One region of the Micrococcus sp. KT16 genome, then DNA from elsewhere that is predicted to be linked to it. Evidence: riboswitches for the same ligand, from Rfam matches in the RefSeq annotation. Region 1 holds a riboswitch; the other holds the start of a gene.
The links. A riboswitch is a leader RNA that binds a small molecule or an ion and turns the genes downstream of it on or off. The one in region 1 is predicted to bind thiamine pyrophosphate.

Region 1 (11,433 bases):
CGCCACGATCTCCCCGGCGGCCACGTCCAGGTCCGTCCCCCGCACGGGGGTGGAGCCGTCCGGATAGCGGATCGCCACGTCCCGGAGCCGGAGGGAGGCCCCCGTCGTCGTCGGCGTCATCACAGACCTCCCGCCCCGGCCGGGCCCCGGGGGCGCAGCCGCTCGCACACCAGCATGATCCCGGCGCTCAGCACGGCCAGCACCGTGGCCGCCGCGAGCGCCATCCCGTAGTTGTCCGCGCCCGGCCGGCCCAGCAGCCGGGCGATCAGCACCGGCAGGGTGGGCGCGGACGGGCTCGCCAGGAAGCTCGTGGCCCCGAACTCACCCAGGGACACCGCGAACGCGAAGCCCGCGGCCACGCCCACGCCGCGGGCGAGGAACGGGCCGTCCACCGTGGCCAGCACCCGCCACGGGCCCGCCCCGAGGGTGCGTGCGGCCTCCCGCAGCCGCGGGTCCACCGCCGCGAGCACGGGCACGAGCGCCCGCACCGCGAGCGGCAGCGCCACCACCGCCTGGGCCAGCGGCACGAGCACGCCCGAGGCCGCCAGCTCCGGGAACGTGGCCCGCAGGGACACGACGAAGCCGAAGCCCACGGTCACCGCGGACACCCCGAGCGGCAGGAGCAGGGCGCCGTCGAGGGCCCGCTGGGCCGCCAGCGCCGCGCGTGAGCGGAAGGGCCGGGTCAGCAGCAGGGCCAGCGGCACGGCCACCACGAGCGTCACAAGCGTGGCGTCCACGGCCACCCGCAGGGACTGTTCGAGCGCCTGGGCCGGCGTCGACCCGCCCACGAACCCGCTGCCCGCGCTCGTCGCCAGCAGCCGGTAGTTGCCCAGCCCCCAGCCGTGGCGGGTGTGGAAGGAGCGCACCACGAGCGTCAGGATCGGCGCCACCACGAGCGCCACCACCGCGAGCATCACGGCCACCGGGACCGCGTCCGCGCGCGTGAGCCGGGCCGGCGGCGTCTCCCGCAGCCGCAGTGCCCGCTGGGTGCGCGCCGCCGTCACGCCGGAGACCACGACGGCGGCCAGCACCACCGCGAACTGCAGCACGGAGAACACCGCCGCGGTCCGCAGGTCCAGGTAGACGGAGGTCTGCACCCAGATCTCCGACTCGAGCGTGCCGTAGCCGGGCCGGCCGAGCGTCTGGACGATGCCGAACGCGGACGCGCAGAACAGGAACACCAGCGCCGCGCTCGCGGCGATCGCCGGGGCGAGCTGGGGCAGCGTCACGGTGCGGAACGCCCGCCACGGCGAGGCGCCCAGGGTGCGGGCGGCCTCGGTCTGGCGCGGGTCCAGCGCGTTCCACAGCGCGCCCACCTGGCGCACCACCACGGACACGTTGAAGAAGACCATGGCCAGCACGACGGCGGTGGTCGTCTGGTCCAGCCCGGTGAAGCCGAGCGGTCCGCCGGGGGCGAGCAGGGCGCGGAACGCGACGCCGACCACCACCGTGGGCAGCACGAACGGCACGAGCACGAGGGCGCGGAGCACGGCCCGCCCCGGGATGCGACGCCGGTGCAGCACGAACGCGGTCGGCAGGCCGAGCGCCACCGAGACCACCGTGCCGGCGGCGGCCATGCCGAGCGTCTGGCCGAGGATGCGCCACGTGCGCTCGCGGGCGAGGGTCTCCCCGAAGGCGGTGAGGTCCACGGCGCCGGTGAACGCGTCGGCGTCGCCGCCGATCCCGCGCCAGAGCATGGCCGCCACGGGCCACGCGAAGAAGACGAGCAGGAAGGCGACCGGCAGGACGGCGGCCACCAGCCACCACGGGCCGAGCCCGTCCCCCCGGCCGCGGGCCCGCCGGCGCGGCAGGTCCGTGCCGGGGGCCGCGACCTCGGTGAGCGCGGACATCAGCGCCGGGAGGCCTCGGACAGGGCGGTCCACTCCTTCAGCAGGTCCTCGCGGCGCTCGTCGATGCGGGCGGGGTCCGGGGTGATGGCGTCCTCGACGAGCGGCGCGTTCTGCGCCCACTCCTCGGGCAGCTGCACCGACTCGTCGATCGGGTACATGTACATCGACTCGGGCAGGGCGGACTGGACCTCCTCGGTGCGCATGAAGTCCACGAACGCCTGCGCGCCCTCGGGGTTCTTCGCGCCCTCGAGCACGCCGGCGTACTCGACCTGCGGGGTGCAGGAGTCCTCGATCACCTCGGTCTCGGGGGCGAACGCGGGGGAGGAGGAGTAGGAGAGCACCACCGGGAACCGACCCTTGCCCTCGCCGCCGGAGAAGTCCGAGTTGTAGGCGTCGGACCAGCTGTCGGCGATCTTGCCCCCGTTCTCCATCAGGCCCCGCCACCAGTCCTGCCAGCCGTCGTCGCCGTACTTCTCCGTGGTGGCCGCGAGCAGCGCCAGGCCGGGGGAGGAGGCCACGGGGGAGGTGGCGACCGTCAGCTTCGCGTACTCGGGGTCGTCGAGCTGGTCGATCGAGGTGGGGGCCTGGACGTCGTGGGCCTCGAACCATGCCGGATCCGTGTTGAAGCACACCTGGCCCTGGTCCACCGGGGTCATGCGGTCCTCCACCATCCGGTCCTGTGCGGAGGCGGGCAGGTCCTGCGGGGTGTATTCGGCGACGACGCCCTCGCGGACGAGGCGGTGCGCCGAGTGGTCCTCCACGCCGTAGACGCCGTCCACGGTGGGCTCGTCCTTGGCCAGCAGGAGCTGGTTCACCACGCTGCCGGCGTCGCCGGGGGCCGTGGTCTTCAGGGTGTAGCCGGACTCCTGCTCGAACTTCTGGACGAGCTCCTCGGGCAGGTTGAACGAGTCGTGCGTCATGATCGTCACGGTCGTCGACTCGCCGCCGCCGGCCCCGGAGGCGGCCGACGACGCCCCGTCGCCGGACGAGCCGGACACCGAACAGCCGGTGAGGGCGAGGGCGGCCACCGAGAGGGCGGCGAGGGCGCGGTGCGGGGTGCGGGACATGGCGGTTCTCCTCTGGGACGGCAGAGGGGCCGGGACGAGGCCGCCACCGGAATCCCGGGACGACGTCGACCGGGAGACTCGACTTCCTTCGCCGGTGCGGACCGGAGCAGGTTCGAGGGTCTGCGGCGGACCGCACTCTCAGCGCCGCGCGGGCGCTCCCCTGTCGATGTGGACTGGTCCCGACCCTACCCCGTCCGGCCCGCGCATAGACTGCCCGCGTGAGCGCCGCACAGCCCGCGGGGGTGACCCCGCCGCCCGCCTCGTCCAGCCCCGCCTCCGACTGGGACATCCGCCGCCCCCACCGCATGTGGCCGCGCATGCTGGTGATCGTCCTGACGCTCGCGGGCCTGGTGCTGGTGGTGCAGTTCTTCCAGGGGATCGCCTCCATCGCGGCGCCTGTGTTCCTGGGGCTGAACCTCGTGATCGTGGCCTACCCCCTGCAGGCCTGGCTCATCCGCCGGGGCCTGCACCCCGTGCTCGGGGCCGCCACCACCGTCCTGCTGGTCGTCGCGGTGATGGCCGTGTTCGGGGGCATGATGGTGTGGTCCGGCCTCGAGCTGGTGGCGGAGCTGCCCAAGTACGCGGACCGCTTCCAGCAGATCGTCCTGGACGTCTCGCACTGGCTCAACGAGCGCGGCGTGACCCCGGACATGGTGTCCCAGCAGCTGGCCTCGATCGACATGAGCGCCGTCACCGGGACGGCCGTCAGCGCCATCACGAAGATCGCCACGAACGTCTACGCGGTCTTCGGCCTGCTCGTCACCGTGATCATGGGCATGTTCTTCTTGGCCATGGACTCGATGGACGTCGAACGCCGCGTCCGCCTGCTCAGCACCGCCCGCCACGAGTTCGGCCACGCCCTGGTCGAGTTCGCCCAGGGCGTGCGCCGCTACTGGGTGGTCACCACGGTGTTCGGCCTGATCGTGGCGGTGCTGGACGTGATTGCCCTCATGCTGATCGGCGTGCCGCTCGCGCTCGTGTGGGGCGTGCTCAGCTTCCTCACCAACTACATCCCGAACATCGGCTTCATCATCGGCCTGCTGCCGCCGGCCGTCCTGGGCCTGGCGGCGGGCGGCTGGTCCGACTTCCTGTGGGTGGTGGTCAGCTACTCGGTGCTGAACTTCGTGCTGCAGTCCGTGATCCAGCCCAAGGTGGCCGGCGACGCGATCGGCGTGATCCCCACCGTCAGCTTCCTCTCCCTGCTCTTCTGGGCCTGGGTCCTCGGCCCGCTCGGCGCCATCCTCGCGCTGCCCTGCACGCTGCTGGCCAAGGCCGTGCTGATCGACGCCGACCCGAACGCCCGCTGGATCAACGCGCTCATCGCCTCGGACCTGAAGGGGATGGAGCGCCGTCAGTCCTCGCTCCTGGAACGGCTGCGCCCGGCGGCCTGGCGCTCGGACGCGCACGGGAAGGACGAGGACCGCGCCCCGACGGACGGCGGGGACGACGACGGCCCCGCGACCGACGAGGTCACGGGCGGGGCTGGAGCAGCACCAGGTCGTTGAGCGCGCCGGCCAGCCGCAGCAGCGGCGGGGCGGGGAACGACAGCTGGGGCAGCCCCGGGTGCAGTGCCGCGCACGCGGCGGCCGCGGCCTCCTCGCCCGCGGCGTCCTCGAACGCCGGCCGCAGCACCGCAGCGCCCAGCGGCAGCGTGTCCAGGAGGGAGCGGGGGCCCCGCTCGGCCGGGTCGTACTCGGCGGGCTGCGCCGCCCCGGTCACCGTGCGCACGCGCAGGGGCCGGCCGGCGGCGTCGTCGGCGCCCTGCAGGAAGCGCAGCGCCGCCGCGGCGTACGGGTGCTCGGGGTGGAACCGGTCGCCGCGCCAGTGCACGGCGGCCTCGCCGTCGCCCTGCAGGCGCACCCACGAGGCCAGGTGACCGGGCCCGCCCCACGGCCCGGTGTCCGGCCGCGGTGCCGGCGGCACCCACAGCACCCGGGTGATCCCCAGCAGGGCGGCGAACTCGGCGGCCACCTGGCCGGGGGTCCACGCGCCGTTGATCCGCCCGTCCAGCACGGGGTCCGCGGCCACCACGGCCGTCCCCTCGCCGTCGGTCACCCAGGCCCCGCGCGGGGCGCACAGCAGGGGGGTGAGCAGCGGCAGTCCCGCCGCCTCCGCCACGGCCGTCGCGGCCGCGCCGTCGAGCGGCCCGGTCCCGGTCAGTCCCGCGGCGCTGCGCCAGGCGACGGCGGCCAGGCCCTCGGGGCGGCGGACGAAGCTCGGCCCGGTGCGGCCCAGCAGCGGTGAGCCCACGGGCGCGCGCAACAGGTCCACCTCCGGGGGCACCAGCCGCGCCGCCCCGGCGTCGCGCGGGTGGGCGAGCACGGTGACCGGCAGCACGGCGGCGAGCGTCTCGGCCAGGCCCACGACGGCGTCCCGCGTCTCCTCCAGCAGCGTCGGCACCGGGTGGCGGTGGGGCAGGACGAGCCAGGCCCGCTCGGGCGGGTCCTCGGGTCCGGGCACGGGCACGACGACGTCCCGGCGCTCCCGCGCGTCGGTGGGGGCGGGGTCGACGGCGGCCATGGCGGACGGGCTCCTGGGAAGACGGCGGCGACGCGCGGGCGCGCGGCGAGGGGATGTCCATCGAGCATAGGCGTCTGACAGGAAGCCGCGGCGGTTTGACCTGTGACCCGGCACACGTGCAGAGTGCGGCCATGACCGCGATGTTCTCCGCCCAGGACCACGACGATCTCGACCGGGTCCTCGGCGCGACCGGCGGGATTCCCGACCCCGCCGACCTGCACGCCCTCGCCGACGACGCCGTCGCGCAGGTGAGGCGCTGGCTCGCCGAGTCCCGCGACCATGAGGCCGACTTCGCGGCCCGCCAGCTGGCGGGCGCCCTGAAGGAGCCGGGCGGCCTCGACTTCATCGTGCGCTTCGTGGACCACGTGGTCCGTCCCGAGGACCCCGCGATCGCCGCCCGGGCGCTGCGGGAGCTCGCCGGTCGCGCCCCCGGCTTCCTGCCCCCGGCCCTGCGCGCCGTCCTCGGCGTCGGCGGCCGCGCCGCCCCGCTCGTGCCGCGCATCGCCGTCCCCACGGCCCGCCGCGTGCTGCGGCACATGGTCTCCCACCTGATCGTCGACGCGCGGGACCGACAGCTCGGCAAGGCCATCGCGGCCCTGCGCGACGAGCACACCCGGCTGAACATCAACCTGCTGGGCGAGGCGATCCTCGGCCAGGGCGAGGCGGACCGCCGGCTCGAGGGCATCGCCGCGCTGATCCGCCGCGACGACGTCGACTACGTGTCCGTGAAGGTCTCCGCCGCCACCGCCCCGCACGCGCCCTACGCGTTCGACGAGGCCGTCGCGGACATCACCGAGCGGCTCACCCCGCTGTTCGAGCTCGCCCGGGACCGGGACACCTTCATCAACCTGGACATGGAGGAGTACCGCGACCTCGACCTCACGCTCAACGTGTTCACCGCCCTGCTCGAGCAGCCGGGCCTGCGCGACTACGAGGCCGGCATCGTGCTGCAGGCCTACCTGCCGGACGCGCTCGCGGCCATGGTGCGCCTGCAGGAGTGGGCCGCGCGCCGCGTCGCCGCCGGCGGCGCCCCGGTCAAGGTGCGCGTGGTCAAGGGCGCCAACCTGCCCATGGAGCGGATGCAGGCCTCCCTGACGGGCTGGCCGCTGGCCACGGTGGGCTCGAAGCAGGAGGCGGACACCAACTACAAGCGCGTGCTCAACTACGCGCTCACCCCGGAGCATCTGGCCCACGTACGCATCGGCGTGGCCGGGCACAACCTCTTCGACGTCGCCCTGGCCCACCGGCTGATCGAGCGCCGCGGGCTCGACCCGGCCGCGGTGGAGTTCGAGATGCTGCTCGGCATGGCCACCGGCCAGGCCGCCGCCGTCCGGGCCGACGTCGGCGCCCTGCTGCTCTACACGCCCGTGGTGCGGCCCGAGGAGTTCGACGTGGCGATCTCCTACCTCGTGCGCCGCCTCGAGGAGGGCGCCTCCCCGGAGAACTTCATGTCCGCCGTGTTCGACCTGGACGCGGACGCGGACCTGTTCGCCCGCGAGGAGGAGCGCTTCCGCGCCTCGCTGCGCCACCTGGACGCGGCCGTGCCCCGTCCGAACCGCCTCCAGGACCGGTCCCGCGGGGAGGACGGGCCGACCCCCGCCCCCGTGGACGGCTTCGCCAACACCCCGGACACGGACCCCGCGCTGCCCGGCAACCGGGAGTGGGCCCGCCGGATCCTCGCGGCCGTCCCGGGCTCGGACCTCGGGACGGACACCGTCCGCGCCCACCGCGCCACCACGGCCGACGACGCCCGCGCCGCCATCGCCGCCACCGCCGACCCCGGCGCCCGCTGGGGCTCGCTCACCGGCCACGAGCGCGCCGACGCGCTGGACGCCGTCGGACGGGCCCTGCACGCCGGCCGGGCCCGCCTGCTGGAGGTGGCCGCCGCCGAGACCGGCAAGACCCTGGACCAGGGCGACCCCGAGGTCTCCGAGGCCGTGGACTTCGCGCACTACTACGCGCGCCTGGCCCGCGGCCTGGACGCGGTGGAGGGCGCCCGCGCCGTGCCCGTCCGCCTGACCCTGGTGATCCCGCCGTGGAACTTCCCCGTGGCCATCCCGGTCGGGGGCGTCCTCGCCGCGCTCGGCGCCGGCTCGCCCGTGGTGTTCAAGCCGGCCCCGCAGTCCGAGCGGACGGGCGCGGTCGCGTGGGAGCTGATCGTGGCCGGGCTGCGGGACTCGGGCCTGTTCGACGACGGCGGCCCGCTCGCCGGGCACGACCCCGCGGACCTCGTGCGCCTGGTGACGCTGGCGGACGAGGACGAGGCGGAGGTCGGCGCGGCGCTCGTGACCGACCCGGCCGTCGAGCGGCTCATCCTCACCGGCAGCTGGGACACCGCACGGCTGTTCAAGGGGATGCGCCCCGACCTGCACCTGCTCGCCGAGACCTCCGGCAAGAACGCCGTGATCGTGACCCCGTCCGCGGATCTGGACCTGGCCACGAAGGACGTGGTCCAGTCCGCGTTCGGTCACGCCGGCCAGAAGTGCTCGGCGTCCTCCCTCGTGGTGCTCGTCGGCTCCGTGGCGACCTCCGAGCGCTTCCACCGGCAGCTGCTGGACGCGGCCTCGTCCCTGCACGTGGCGCACCCCGTGGACCCGCGCGCCGAGATGGGCCCCGTGATCGAGGCCCCCGGCGAGAAGCTGCGTCGCGGGCTCACCGAGCTCGGCCCGGGGGAGCGGTGGGCCCTGCGTCCGCGGCAGCTGGACGAGACGGGTCGCCTGTGGAGCCCGGGCATCCGCTCCGGCGTCCGCCCCGGCGCCGACGCCCACCTCACCGAGTACTTCGGCCCCGTGCTGGCCGTGATGACGGCCGAGACGCTCGAGGAGGCGATCGGGATCGTGAACGCCGTGGATTACGGCCTCACCTCCGGGCTGCACTCGCTGGACCGGGAGGAGATCGACGTGTGGCTGCGCGGCGTGCGCGCCGGCAACCTTTACGTGAACCGCGGCATCACCGGGGCCATCGTGCGCCGCCAGCCCTTCGGCGGCTGGAAGCGTTCCGTCGTCGGCCCCACCACGAAGGCCGGCGGGCCGCACTACCTGCATGGCCTCGTGGACTGGGAGGACGCGCCCACGTGGGCCGGGGGAGAGGGACGGCCCGGGGCCGAGGCCGACGGTGCGGGCGCATCCTGGCTCGAGACCGCCCGCGCCCTCGACACCCACGCGTGGACCACCGTGTTCGGGGTGGCCACGGACGTCTCCGCGCTCGAGGCCGAGCGGAACGTGCTGCGTCACGTCCCCACCCCGGTCCTCGTGCGCCGGCACTCGGGGCCCGCCGACCACCTGCTGCGCATCGTCTCCGCCGGCCTGCGCGCCGGGGCGCCCATGACCGTGAGCCTGCGCCCGACCCCCACCGCGGAGGGGCCCGACGCGGACGGGCTCTCGGCCGAGGCCGTGCGCGGCCGGGTGGAGGAGCTGGTCCGGTCCGTCCGCACGGAGGGTGCCGGCACGTCCGCGCCGGTGGACGTCGTCGTCGAGGACGACGCCGCGTTCCACGACCGCGCCCGGCGGCTGGCCCTCATCCCGCCCGCAGCGGAGGGCGGCGGCGACGCACGGATCCGGCTCGTCGCCGACTGGGCCGGCGACCGGGAGGCGGCCGAGGCGGCGCGGAGCGCGCTCCACGCGGCGCTCGGCGACACCCCCGACGTGGCGGTCTACGCTGGCCCCGTGGTGAGCGCCGGCGAGGTGGAGCTGCTGCCGTTCCTGCACGAACAGGCCGTGTCCGTGACCGCCCACCGGTTCGGCACGCCGGACCATCTGACCGAGGGGGTCCTGTGACCCCGAGGAGGAACATCCGATGCATCTGATCCCCCGCACGATCTGGGTCGTCGCCCGCGCGCGTCGCCGCCCGCGCGCCGGACTCTGGGAGCCGACGACGCTGCCGATGCGCGCCCTGCCCACGGACGTGGACATGGCCCTGCACGTCAACAACGGCCAGTACTTCGGGCTGTTCGACCTCGGCCGCTTCGACGCGATGGTCCGCACCGGCCTGTGGGACGAGATCCGCCGTCGCGGCTGGACGCCCGTGGTGCAGGCCGAGCAGATCGCGTTCCGCCGCTCGGTGACCCTGGGGCAGCGGTTCGACGTGGAGACGCGGATGATCGGCCTGGATGAGCGCGCGGTGTGGTTCGAGCAGCGCGTGGTGGTCGACGGCGACGTCGCGGTGCGCGCGTACATCTGCACGCGCCTGCGCAAGAAGGACGGCCGCCCCGTGGAGAACGACGAGGTCCGGGCGATCGCGGCGGCGGCCGGCCACGACCTCGCGGGGGAGCCGACGCTGCCGGAGTGGCTGCACGAGTGGCGGCGCAGCGTGGCCCTGCCGTCGGCCCGGACGCCCCTGCCCCACACGTGGGACCTCGACACAGTGCGGCGAGGATGAACGTTCGAGTGATATAGGGCACGATGGTCGGGTGAACAACAGACTCCTGATCGTCGCGACCCTCTCGCTGGCCGCGCTCGTCGTCGTGCTGGTGGCCGCCATCGGCGGCGGCGCGTGGTGGGTGCTGGCGGTGCTCCTGGTGGCGCTGCTCGTGCTCGCCGTGTGGGACATGACCCAGAAGCGGCACGCGATCCTCCGCAACTACCCCGTGCTCGGCCACATGCGGTATCTGCTGGAGTCGATCCGCCCCGAGATCCAGCAGTACTTCATCGAGCGCAACTTCGACGGCAAGCCGTTCGACCGGGACACCCGCTCGATCGTCTACGCCCGTGCGAAGGGACTGGACAGCCACAAGGCGTTCGGCACCGAGCGGGACACCTCGGAGATCGGCTACGAGTTCCTGTTGCACTCCACCGCCCCGGTCAACCCGCCGGAGGAGCCCCCCACGGTGCGGATCGGCGGCCCGGACTGCCGCCGACCCGTGGACATCTCGCTGATGAACATCTCGTCCATGTCCTTCGGCTCCCTCTCCGCCAACGCCGTGATCGCCATGAACAAGGGCGCCGGCCTGGGCGGGTTCATCCACGAGACCGGCGAGGGCGGCCTCACCAAGTACCACCGCGGCAACGGCGCGGACCTGTTCTGGGAGATCGGCTCCGGCTATTTCGGCTGCCGCAACGAGGACGGCACCTTCAGCCCGGAGAAGTTCGCCGAGAAGGCGCTGCTGCCCGAGGTCAAGGGCATCACCATCAAGATCTCCCAGGGCGCGAAGCCCGGCCTGGGCGGCATGCTGCCCAAGGAGAAGATCTCCCCCGAGATCGCCGAGGCCCGTGAGATCCCGATGGACAAGGACTGCCTGTCCCCGGCGTCCCACTCCGCGTTCCGCACCCCGCGCGAGATGGTCAGGTTCATCGAGCAGCTCCGTGAGCTCTCGGACGGCAAGCCGATCGGCATCAAGTTCTGCGTGGGCTCCCGCGTGGACGTGCTGGCCATGACCAAGGCCATCTGGGAGGAGCGGATCGCCCCCGACTTCATCATCGTGGACGGCTCCGAGGGCGGCACCGGCGCCGCCCCGCTCGAGTACTCGGACCGCGTGGGCACCCCGCTGACCGAGGGCCTCATGCTCGTGCACAACGCGCTCGTGGGCACCGGCCTGCGCCACATGATCAAGCTCGGCGCGGCCGGCAAGGTCGCCACCGGTTCGGACATCGTCAAGCGTCTGATCCAGGGCGCGGACTTCACCATGTCCGCCCGCGCGATGATGATGGCCACCGGGTGCATCCAGGCGCAGAAGTGCCACACGAACGAGTGCCCCGTGGGGGTGGCCACGCAGGACCCGCGTCTGATGCGCGCCCTCGACGTGGAGGACAAGGGCAACCGCGTCTTCAACTACCACCGCCTGACCGTGCGCGAGGCCGTGCAGATCATGGCGTCCATGGGCCTGACGCATCCGTCCCAGCTGAACACCCGCATGCTGCGCCGCCGCGTGGACCACCTGAGCACCCGCTCGTACGCGTCCATCTACCACTGGCTGCGCACGGACGAGCTGCTCAACGACCCGCCCGCCGGCTGGGCCATGGACTGGGAGGAGGCGGACGCGGACCACTTCGGCGAGCACG
Region 2 (11,433 bases), on a different contig from region 1:
AGCCACGGCTTGGCCCGCTCGAGTGCGTCGTCCCAGCTCAGGCCCGCCCCGGCCAGCGTGGCCAGGGCCGAGGAGAGGGTGCAGCCGGTGCCGTGCGAGGCGCGGGTCGTCACGCGCGGGCCGCGCACCTCGTGCACGGCCCCGCCCACGCGCACGACGGCGTCCGGCACCTCCGCCGCTGCGGCCTCGGGCGCCTCGGTCTCGTCCAGGTGCCCGCCCTTGAGCAGCACCGTCACCCCGTGCTCGGCGGCCAGGCCCCGCGCCGCGTCGAGGGCGGCGTCCCAGTCCGTCGCGTCCCGCCCGGTCAGCCGGGCCAGCTCGGGCAGGTTGGGTGTCACCAGGTGCGCCACCCGCAGCAGCCGGGCCCACGCGGCGCGCCCGTCGTCGTCGCCGACCGCGGTGAGGGCGTCCCCGCTCGAGGCCACCATGACCGGGTCCAGCACGACGACGGCGGGCCGGGTCTCCTCGAGCCAGCCGGCGACGGCCCGCATGAGCTCCACCGTGCCGAGCATGCCGATCTTCACGGCGTCCACGGCGATGTCGGCGGCGACCGAGTCGAGCTGGGCGCGCACCACGTCCACCGGCAGCGGGTGGACGGCCTGCACGCCCTGCGTGTTCTGGGCGGTGATCGCGGTGATCGCGGTCATCCCGTAGCCGCCCCACGCGGCGATGGTCTTCAGGTCGGCCTGGACACCGGCGCCGCCGCCGGAGTCGGAGCCGGCGATGCTGAGCACACGGGGGACGGCGGAGGTCATGCGGGGGCTCCTTCGGGTCGGGGCGGATCGGCCGCCCGGGCCGGGCCGATCCCGCCCATGAGAATGTAGTCGCATGTCCCACGTCACAGAGAGCTCTCCCGCGCACCCCGGCCGAGCCGAGGAGTCGGCGCCGCTGCGGCCGACCTCCCCGCTCGGGATCGCCGCCACGTTCATCGGCACCACCATCGGCGCCGGGTACGCCTCGGGCAACGAGATCCTGCAGTACTTCGTGAGCTTCGGCCTCTGGGGCGGCACGGGGGCGCTCGTGATCGCCGGCGCGCTGTTCTTCCTGCTCGCGGTGATCGTGCTGCGGCTGGCGCAGAAGCTGCGGACCACGGACATCCACCGGATCGTGAACCCCACGACGTCGCGCGTGCCCACCTGGTTCGCGGACCTGTCCATCACCACGTCCCTGCTGGGGACGCTGGTGATCATGCTGGCCGGGGCCGGGGCGGCGGTGCACACCGCGTTCGGGCTGCCCTCGCTCGTGGGCTCGCTGGTGATGGCCACCGTCTGCGTGGTCTCGGTGCTGGCCGGCATCACGGGCCTCGTGCGCGTCCAGGCCGTGGTGGTCCCCCTGATCATCGTGGTCGCCGTCGGCGTCGCGGTGTGGGGGTTGGCGAACCCGGGGGCCGCGGTGGACGACGTCGCCGCGCTCGTGACCTCGTCCCCGCTGATCAACCAGTGGTGGCTCTCGGGCGTGCTGTACGTGGCCTTCAACATCCAGCTGGCCTACGCGGTGCTCGCCCCGATCGGCGAGGAGAGCTCCTCGTCGGGCCGCTCCCTCGTCGCCGGGGCCGGGCTCGGGGCCCTGGGCCTCGTGGTGATGGCCGGCGCGGTGATGGCCGCGATGACCGCCCACGCCCAGCTGATCGGCCGCGCCGAGCTGCCCATGGTCGAGCTGGCCGCGATGATCGGCGGCTGGGCCGCCCTGCTGTACACGGTCGTCCTGCTGCTGGCGCAGTTCACGACGGCGGTCTCGTGCCTGTACGGCGGGGTGGAGCGCATCGCCCTGCTGTCCTCGATGCGCCGCGTGCCGGGCTGGGTCATCGCCGTCGTCACGGCCCTGGCCGCCACCCTGCTCTCGAGCGTCGGCTTCTCCGACCTCGTGGGCACCGTCTACCCCGTCCTCGGCTACGCCGGCCTCGTCATCATCGTGATGCTGGTCGTGACGTGGATCGTCGAGCGCTCCACGGTACGCCGCCGGGCGGCCCGCGCGGCGCGCGCCTGAGCGCCCGGCCGCATGGCCGGACGGCGGACGGTGAGGCGCCGCGGGGGACGTGCTAGGGTCGCTCGCATCCCACGGGAGCCCCACGGCACGGGGCTGAGACCGGGCTGACGCCGCCCGGAGACCGTCTGAACCTGTCCGGGTCATTCCGGCGAAGGAAGAAGGAGCAGCGGCCATGTCCGTTTCCGAGCGCACCCCCCTGCCCGCAGCCGAGTCGACGGCCGAGGTCGTCGCCGAGGAGAACTACCCCACGCACCGTCTGGGATGGCTCGAGGACGCCGAGCACGGCATCCGCGTGCCCGTCACCGAGGTCCACCAGGACGACTCCCCCGACGGCACGCCCAACGCGCCCCTGACCGTCTACCGCACCATGGGCCCGGGCTCCGTGCCCGAGCGCGGCCTGCCGGCCCAGCGCGCCGAGTGGATCCGCGCCCGCGGCGACGTCGAGGAGTACGAGGGCCGCGAGCGCGACCTGCTCGACGACGGCCGCTCGGCCGTGCGCCGCGGCGCCGCCTCACAGGAGTGGGCCGGCGAGCGCCGCCCCCCGCTGCGCGCCAAGGAGGGCGCGCGCGTCACCCAGATGCACTACGCCCGGCGCGGCGAGATCACCCCGGAGATGCGCTACGTCGCCCTGCGCGAGGGCGTGGACGTGGAGCTGGTGCGCTCCGAGGTCGCGGCCGGCCGCGCCATCATCCCGGCGAACGTGAACCACCCCGAGTCGGAGCCGATGATCATCGGCAAGGCGTTCGCCGTGAAGGTCAACGCGAACATCGGCAACTCGGCGGTGACGTCGTCGATCGCCGAGGAGGTCTCGAAGCTGCAGTGGGCCACCCGCTGGGGCGCGGACACCGTGATGGACCTGTCCACGGGCGACGACATCCACACCACCCGCGAGTGGATCCTGCGCAACTCCCCCGTGCCGATCGGCACCGTGCCGATCTACCAGGCCCTCGAGAAGGTCGGCGGCGACCACCAGGCCCTGACCTGGGAGATCTTCCGCGACACCGTGATCGAGCAGTGCGAGCAGGGCGTGGACTACATGACCGTGCACGCCGGCGTGCTGCTGCGCCACGTGCCGCTGTCCGCGGACCGCGTGACCGGCATCGTCTCCCGCGGCGGCTCGATCATGGCCGGCTGGTGCCTGGGCCACCACAAGGAGAACTTCCTCTACGAGAACTACGACGAGCTCTGCGAGATCTTCGCGCGCTACGACGTCGCGTTCTCCCTGGGCGACGGCCTGCGGCCGGGCTCCGTGGCGGACGCCAACGACGCCGCCCAGTTCGCCGAGCTCGACACGCTCGCCGAGCTGACGGAGCGGGCGTGGGCGTACGACGTCCAGGTCATGGTGGAGGGCCCCGGCCACATCCCGCTGCACCTGGTGCGGGAGAACGTGGAGCGCCAGCAGGAGCTGTGCAAGGGCGCCCCGTTCTACACGCTCGGCCCCCTCGTCACGGACATCGCCCCGGCGTACGACCACATCACCTCGGCCATCGGCGCCACCGAGATCGCCCGCTACGGCACCGCGATGCTCTGCTATGTCACGCCCAAGGAGCACCTGGGCCTGCCGGACCGGGACGACGTGAAGACGGGCGTGATCACCTACAAGATCGCCGCGCACGCCGCCGACGTCGCCAAGGGCCACCCCGGCGCCCGCGACCGCGATGACGCGCTGTCCAAGGCGCGCTTCGAGTTCCGCTGGCGCGACCAGTTCGGCCTCGGCCTGGATCCGCAGCTCGCCGAGGAGTACCACGACGAGACGCTGCCGGCCGAGCCCGCCAAGACCGCCCACTTCTGCTCGATGTGCGGGCCGAAGTTCTGCTCCATGCGCATCAGCCAGGACATCCGCAGCGAGTTCGGCGGCGCGTCCGAGCAGGCGCGGATCGCCGAGGCCGGCATGGCCGCGAAGTCCGCGGAGTTCCGGGCCGCCGGCGGGTCCGTGTACCTGCCCGAGCCGACGATCCGCACCGCCTCGGACGCCTGAGGCCGGACGCGGGGTGAGGTGGGGCGGGATGGCCCGCCCCTGCGCCACCTGACGATCGCGTCATGACCTGAGGGCCGCCACCAGGTCATGACGCGATCGCCAGGACAAGGCCCTCCGGGACGGCGAAGGCGCGGCCCCACGGACGGGGCAGTGCGCTCGGTGGTCGATCGAGTGGTGATGCCTCTTGACTCACACACACACTGGGCTCACTATTCCGTCAGGCCCCTGTGATGCGTGTCCCATTCGCCCACAGGAATTGAGTGGATGGAATATGACGTGAAAGTCGACATGACCCCGCCGGTCCGCACCCCAGGGGCGCTTCCCAGGTGAGGCATCATCCAGCCGCTCAGCTCTCCTCGGGCCAGCCGTGATGACCCGGATGCTCGTCTCGAGATTCCTCCTTCTCCTGATCACGCTCGGAACAGCAGCGCTCCTCGCGTCCTACGTCGGGGTGGAGAAGGAGGAACGCTGGCGCATGGACGGCACGGTGTACGAGATCTCGGCATTCCCCGCTGGCGAGGCCTGGCCCATGATCCGGACGTCGCTGACGGGACCGGACTCCGGCTCTGCGGCCACGTCCACGAGCCCCCACGTGACTGCCCTCGCCGGCCGACCTGCTCTGGACGTGCTCCCGGATGGCGTCGCCCCGACCGCGGTCGTCCCCAGCACCTCCCCCTTTGCCGCACGTGCCGCTGCGGGCGAACTGAGCTGGCCGGACGTCGATCGGGTCGTCGTCCGAGACCTCTCCTCCGCGCCGGATCGCGCCACCGAAGCAGACCTCCTGGTCCCGTTCCTCTCCACCGACAGTTCGTCCCTTGCCGGCGTGATCGGCGGCTCACCGGCCCAGGTCGACGAGCTCGTCCAATCGCTGCGGCGGGCCGGTGTCGTCGTCGACGTCGTCCCGCTCCCGCCGCCGTGGGAGGCAGCGATGCGACGCAGTGTCCATGTGCCCCTGCTCGCCGTGATCGCCGGCTTCGCCCTGCTGGGCGCACAGGTCGTCTGGCGCACGACCCTGCGCAGTCGACTGCTCCCTGCCGTCACCTCGCACCGCCTCGTCGGTGCCTCCCCACTGCGAGCGGCCCGGCTCGGTGTCCGGCCCGCCATGGTCGCCTGGACGACCGCCGCCGCGAGTGCCGGCGGAGTCTGGCTCGTGGCATGGCCCCGGTGGGACGCGGAGATCGGTCTCACCGGCGACACCGCTCTCCTCTGGTCCGCCGTGCTCGTCGTGGACGCCATCCTCATCCTCGGCACGACCCTGTCCACCCTCTGGGTCCGAAGGGCACACGCATGACGGCAGCCATGCGGGCCGTTGCGGACGGCCTCCGCGACCTGTTCGACACGCCCGGACTGCTGTTCCTGTCCCTGCTGCACACGACCGTGGCGTCGGTCGTGTTCGGACTGGCCCTGGGCGTCGCCGGCGGAGTGACCACGGCGCTCGAGGTGCTCGAGGACGCCGAGTCGTCGGGCCTGGTGGCAACCAGGATCCTGGACCCCGCCGTCACGACCGACCTCCACCCCCGCGCCGTCGACACCGTCTCCCGGGCGTTCGCCGCCCATGTCGACGGAGTCGACCCCCGTGCCTTCCTCGTGACGGACGCCATCGGAATCGAGGACCCCCGGCTGCAGGGGGCGGTCATCGCCACGCCTGGTCTGGCCCGGGAGTTCGGCGCCGCTGCTGCCGTCAGTCCCGCCGAGGGTGTGTACTTCGCTCCCGCCGCGATCACCTCCGGGGCACCGGGCGGCACCGTGTACGTGGGGTCCACACCCCACAGCTATGCCGGCCCACTCCCCGGGGACGCGGCCGCGCCGCGGGCCGACGGATCCCTCTGGCCCCTGGGTGAGTCGCCCGTCATCGTCACCAGCACGACGACCATGGCCGGCCTGATCGAACCGGCCCAGCTCGCGGCGGTCTACGGTTCCGTCGTGGCATGCCAGGACGCGGCCTCCGAGGTGAGAGCGGTACTCGACGTCCTCGAGGACGAGACGGGCGTGGTCGCCGAGTTGGCCCCGATCGCCTCGGCCAGGTCTCCGATCGCCCGAGAAGCCCGCGGTGCCGCGCTCATGGTCACCGCCTACACCGCCGGGCTTGCCAGCGCCGTCGTGACGGTGGTGAGCCTCCTGACGACCATGACCCGTCGACTCACGCCCACGTGGCTGGCGCACCTGACGGTCGGGGCGCCCAGACGACTGATCCGGCTCCGGATCGCCACATCCGTGGCCGCGGTATGGGGCATTCCGGCCGTGCTCGGATCGTTGCTCGGCCTCGGCATCGCCTCGGAAGCGGGCGGACTGCGTCCGGCGCCTGCCGTCGTCGTGGTCGGGCTGGCGGTCGTCTTGGCGATCGCCGCTGCGTGCACCCGTCATCCCCTCCGCCAGCTGCACCGGGCCGTCCGCACGGCGGCACTCGTCGAAAGGACCGTGTGATGTCCCTGCTCACCGTGCACGACGTACACCGCTCCTACCGCGGCCCCGCCGGGGATGTCCCCGTGCTCCGCGGCGTCTCGCTCCAGGTCCCCGGGGGCGGCGTCCACGCGATCATGGGACCCTCCGGGTCCGGCAAGTCGACCCTGCTGCGGCTCCTCGCCTGCCTTGACACACCGGACGCCGGGAGCATCCGTGTGGCCGGGCGGAGCCTGCCGGCACCGTGGTCGTCCGACGGCGACGCCTACCGGAACCGGACGTGCGGCATCGTGCTCCAGGACCATCTGCTCATCGATCGGGCGACCGCCGTGGACAACGCGGCCCTGCCGCTGCTCTACGCGCGGCCGCGCACCTCGAAGCGGGAGCGCCGCACCATGGCCGCCGAGCTTCTGACGCGCCTCGGGCTCGGAGACCGTCTCCACCACCCCGTCGGCCGGCTCTCCGGCGGCGAGCGCCAGCGCGTGGCCATCGCCCGGGCCGTGATCATGGGGCCCTCCCTGCTGCTCGCCGACGAGCCGACGGGCGCCCTGGACGAGGAGCGCACCGACGAGGTGATGGGGCTCTTCCGCTCCATGTCCCAGCCGGAGCGGGCGATCGTGGTCGTCACGCACGACCCCGCCGTGGCGGCCCGGTGCGACCACACGTGGCGGCTGCGGGCCGGGCGGCTCGAGTGACGAGGTCCGGCCGTGCCTCCTGCACAGGTGTCCGCAGACGGCGTGGCGTCCCCGGGCGTCGCGTTCCGGTTCCGGATGTCCGGGGCCGCTCCTAGGCTCGGATGCATGAGCGCGCACCACGCCGACGACGGCCTCCCCGCCCCCGTCTCCACCCTCGCCGAGGATCCACCGGCCGACGGGCGACAGGCGCCGCCGAGTGGCGTCGTCGTGGGTGAGGACGGGCGGGCCCGCCCGCCGTGGGCGGCACGGGATCCGCTGCTGCGGGAGTACTACGACACGGAGTGGGGCCTGCCCGTCACGGACGAGCGGGGCCTGTTCGAGCGCCTCGTCCTCGAGGCGTTCCAGTCGGGCCTGAGCTGGCGGACCGTCCTGGCCAAGCGGCCCCGGTTCCGGGAGGTGTTCGCGGGCTTCGACGCGGACGCCGTCGCGGCGTTCGGGGACGCGGAGGTCGAGGCGCTGCTGGCGGACCCCGGCATCATCCGGAACCGGCGCAAGATCGAGGCGGCGATCGCGAACGCGCAGGCCGTCGTCGGGATGCGCGGCGAGCGGTTCACCCCGCTGCACCCGGGCTCCCCCGGCGCGGGCCCCGCCTGGCACGGCGACGGCGACCGGCCGGCCCGCGGTCTGGCGGGGCTGGTCTGGGCGCACCAGCCTGCCGCGACCCCACGGCCGGAGACGGTGGCGCAGGTCCCCTCGGCCTCGGAGGAGTCGCGCGCGCTCGCGAGGGCGCTGAAGGCGCACGGCTGCCGATTCGTGGGGCCGACCACGTGCTTCGCCCTGATGGAGGCCGCCGGGGTCGTGGACACCCACCTTCTCGGCTCGTGGCGAAGAGGGGCGTCCGGGATCTGGGAGTGAGCGGGGGCCTCCGGCAGGATGGGGAGCTCAACGCAGGACGTCCACACGAAAGGGTGACGACTGATGACCACCACCTCCGCCTCTCAGGGCTACCGCACGATCAACCCGGCCACCGGGGAGCTGCTGAAGTCCTTCGACAACGCCACGGATCAGCAGATCGCCGACGCCCTCGACGCCTCGCAGGCCGCGTACGAGCAGTGGTCCCGGAAGTCGGTGGCCGAGCGCGCCGCCGTCGTGAAGCGGATCTCCGAGCTGCTGGCCGAGCGCTCCAAGGACATCGCCGCGCTGATCACCACGGAGATGGGCAAGTCCCTCGGCGCGGCGGTCGGCGAGGTGCGCTACAGCGCCCAGATCTTCGGGTACTACGCGGACGAGGCCGAGGAGCTGCTCGCGGACCAGCCGATCAAGCAGTTCTCCGGGCAGGAGGCGTTCGTCCAGCGGCTGCCGATCGGCCCGCTGCTGGGGATCATGCCGTGGAACTTCCCGGTGTACCAGGTGGCCCGTTTCGTGGCGCCGAACCTCGTGCTCGGCAACACCATCCTGCTCAAGCACGCCGAGATCAACCCGCAGGTGGCGCAGCTGCTGGAAGAGCTCTTCACCGAGGCCGGCCTGCCGGAGGGCGTGTACCAGAACCTGTTCGCCACCCACGACCAGATCTCCACGATCATCGCCGATCCGCGCGTGCAGGGCGTGTCCCTCACCGGTTCGGAGCGGGCCGGCGCCGCCGTCGCCGAGCAGGCCGGCCGGCACCTCAAGAAGGTCGTCCTCGAGCTCGGCGGCTCCGATCCGTACATCGTGCTCTCCGCGCCGGACGCCCGCGCGGCCGCCCGCGACGCACTGGCCACCCGGATGGGCAACTGGGGCCAGGCCTGCAACTCGAACAAGCGCATGATCGTCATGGAGGACCTCTACGACGACTTCGTGGATGAGCTGGTCCAGCGCTCCTCGGCGATGAAGCCCGGCGACCCGACCTCGCGCGACGCCGACGTCTACGGCCCGCTGTCCTCCGAGTCCGCGGCCGACGGGCTCACCGAGCAGATCGCCGCGGCCAAGGAGGCCGGCGCCACCGTCCACGTGGGCGGCGAGCGCGTCTCCGGCCCGGAGGGCGAGGGCTTCTACGTCTCCCCGGCCGTGATCACGGACGTGGACCAGGAGAACCCCGCCTACACGCAGGAGCTGTTCGGCATGGCCGCCGTGGTCTACAAGGTGTCCTCGGCCGAGGAGGCCGTGGCGCTGGCCAACGACTCCCAGTACGGTCTCGGCGGCGCCGTGTTCTCCACGGACCTGGACGAGGCCAAGCGCGTGGCCGACCAGCTCGAGGTGGGGATGGCGAACGTGAACCTCGCCTCCGCCGCCGGCGCGAACCTGCCCTTCGGCGGCGTGAAGCGCTCGGGCTTCGGCCGCGAGCTCGGCCCCATGGCCGTGGACGAGTTCGCCAACAAGCGCCTGTACGCGGTGCAGGGCCCCCTGGAGGGCTGACCCGGGGCCGGGTCGGCCGGGCGGGTCTCCCGCTCCGGCCGCCCCGTCGGCCCCTCAGCCGCGCAGCGGGACGGTCGCCAGCACCTCGTGCAGCGGCCCGCCGGACCGGCCCTCGCCGAGCCGGGACGCCACGACCTCGACCTCGTCGGCGGTCCACTCCGGCCCGCGGTACACGGCGAGCGCGCGCACGGCCTCGGCCAGCAGGACGGTGGCCGGCGCCGGCGGACGGGGCTCGCCCCGCCTCCGACCCCGAGGTCGGAGCGCGGCCCCCGAGACCGGCGCCACGGTGAGGTGGGCGCGCCGGCGGTCCCGGCCGTCGTCGTCGGCGAGCCAGGGCTCCGCCAGGAGCGCGCCGAGCTCCCGGACCTGCCCACCCACCCCCACCCAGAGCGTGCGGTGCGAGAACTCCCCCGCTCCGGCCAGGTGCAGGTCCAGCGGGCCATGTCCCGCCGCGATGCGGCCGGCGACGGCGACGACGTCGTCCACGGCGCCGGCGGGCACCTCCGGGTGGAACGCCAGCGTCAGGTGCCGCTGCTCCGGCTCGGTCCAGCACAGCGCGCGTCCGGCCCGGTCCCGGACGCCGTCGAAGGCCGGCTCGAGGTGGTCGAGCACGGCCCTCGGCGGACGGATCGCGAGGAAGAGCCTCACGCCTGCGCGCGCGGATCCGCGGCGGCTGCGGTCGAGCCCCCGGCGGCGTCCCGCGTCATGGCGGCCGGGGCCACGTCCGGGTGCGGCTCACGGCCGGCCACGATGTCGATCGCGCCGGTGAACTCGGCGTCGATCCGCCGCTGCACACGGCGCGAGCGCTGGGTCACGAGGGACACCACCACACCCACCACGAGGGCGGCGACGAAGCCCGGCAGCAGCTCGTACAGGCCGAACCACTCCCACGTCTCGGCACTGGCCTCCGACCACGCCCAGGCGACGGCGGCGCCGGTGACCATGGCGGCCATCGCCCCCCACGAGGTGAACCGCGGCCAGTACAGGGCGAGCAGGATCACGGGGCCGAAGGCGGCGCCGAAGCCGGCCCACGCGAAGGAGACGAGCTCGAGCACGGAGGAGTCCGGGTTGAGGGCGAGCAGACCCGCCACGAGCGCCACCACCAGCACGCCGATGCGGCCGAGCCACAGGGTGAACGTCGAGGACCCGGTGCGCCCGCGCAGCATGTAGAGGTCCTCCACCAGGGCGGAGGAGCACACGATCAGCTGCGAGGAGAGCGTGGACATGATCGCGGCGAGGACGGCGGCCAGCACCAGGCCGGCCACGAACGGGTGGAACATGATCGAGGCAAGCACCAGGAACACGGTCTCCGGGTCCTCGAGCGTGGTGCCGGGGTTGGCCTGGAAGTAGGCGATGCCCACGAGGGCCACCATCACGGCGCCGAACACCGACAGCGCCATCCAGCCGATGCCGACGCGCCGGGCGACGGCCGCGTCGTGCGGGGTGCGCAGGGCCATGAAGCGGACGATGATGTGCGGCTGGCCGAAGTAGCCCAGGCCCCAGGCGAGGGAGGACAGGACGCCGATCAGCGTTGCGTTCTCGAACATCGAGAAGTGGTTCACTCCGCCGCCGGCGGCGTCGGCGGCGCGGATGCCCTCGACGACGGCGTCCCAGCCGCCCATGGTCAGGATCACGACGATGGGGACGGCCAGCAGGGAGAGGAACATGAGGATGCCCTGGGCCACGTCCGTCAGCGAGGCGCCGAGGAAGCCGCCGAACAGGGTGTAGAGCACCGTGATGCCCGCGACCACGAGCATGCCGGTGAGGTAGTTGATGCTGATGCCCTGGGCGTAGAAGGAGTCGGGGCCGAAGGTGGACTCGACGAACTTGCCGCCGGCCACCATGCCCGAGGACACGTAGAAGGTGAAGAACACGAGGATGATCAGGCCGGCCACGATCCGCAGGATGTGCGTGCGGTCCTTGAATCGGTTCTCGAGGAAGGACGGGATCGTGATCGAGTTCCCGGCCACCTCGGTGTAGGAGCGCAGGCGGGGGGCGACCACGCGCCAGTTCACCCACGCGCCCACGGTCAGGCCGACC

Region 2: another riboswitch for thiamine pyrophosphate. It lies ahead of thiC (phosphomethylpyrimidine synthase ThiC); the one in region 1 lies ahead of DE149_RS02035 (thiamine ABC transporter substrate binding subunit).

The regions. Positions count from the first base shown of each region.
Region 1 covers NZ_QNRG01000001.1:425,007-436,439, reverse strand. The annotation lists gene DE149_RS02045 (ABC transporter ATP-binding protein) at 1-120, opposite strand, end outside; gene DE149_RS02040 (iron ABC transporter permease) at 120-1,850, opposite strand; gene DE149_RS02035 (thiamine ABC transporter substrate binding subunit) at 1,850-2,917, opposite strand; TPP riboswitch at 2,984-3,089, opposite strand; gene DE149_RS02030 (AI-2E family transporter) at 3,136-4,422, shown strand; gene DE149_RS02025 (agmatine deiminase family protein) at 4,388-5,437, opposite strand; gene DE149_RS02020 (bifunctional proline dehydrogenase/L-glutamate gamma-semialdehyde dehydrogenase) at 5,569-9,213, shown strand; gene DE149_RS02015 (thioesterase family protein) at 9,233-9,814, shown strand; gene DE149_RS02010 (FMN-binding glutamate synthase family protein) at 9,846-11,433, shown strand, end outside.
Region 2 covers NZ_QNRG01000002.1:117,373-128,805, forward strand. The annotation lists gene thiD (bifunctional hydroxymethylpyrimidine kinase/phosphomethylpyrimidine kinase) at 1-755, opposite strand, end outside; gene DE149_RS02660 (membrane protein) at 829-1,986, shown strand; TPP riboswitch at 2,048-2,162, shown strand; gene thiC (phosphomethylpyrimidine synthase ThiC) at 2,159-3,964, shown strand; gene DE149_RS02670 (hypothetical protein) at 4,335-5,255, shown strand; gene DE149_RS02675 (hypothetical protein) at 5,252-6,388, shown strand; gene DE149_RS02680 (ABC transporter ATP-binding protein) at 6,388-7,059, shown strand; gene DE149_RS02685 (DNA-3-methyladenine glycosylase I) at 7,165-7,914, shown strand; gene DE149_RS02690 (NAD-dependent succinate-semialdehyde dehydrogenase) at 7,978-9,393, shown strand; gene DE149_RS02695 (2'-5' RNA ligase family protein) at 9,448-10,005, opposite strand; gene putP (sodium/proline symporter PutP) at 10,038-11,433, opposite strand, start outside.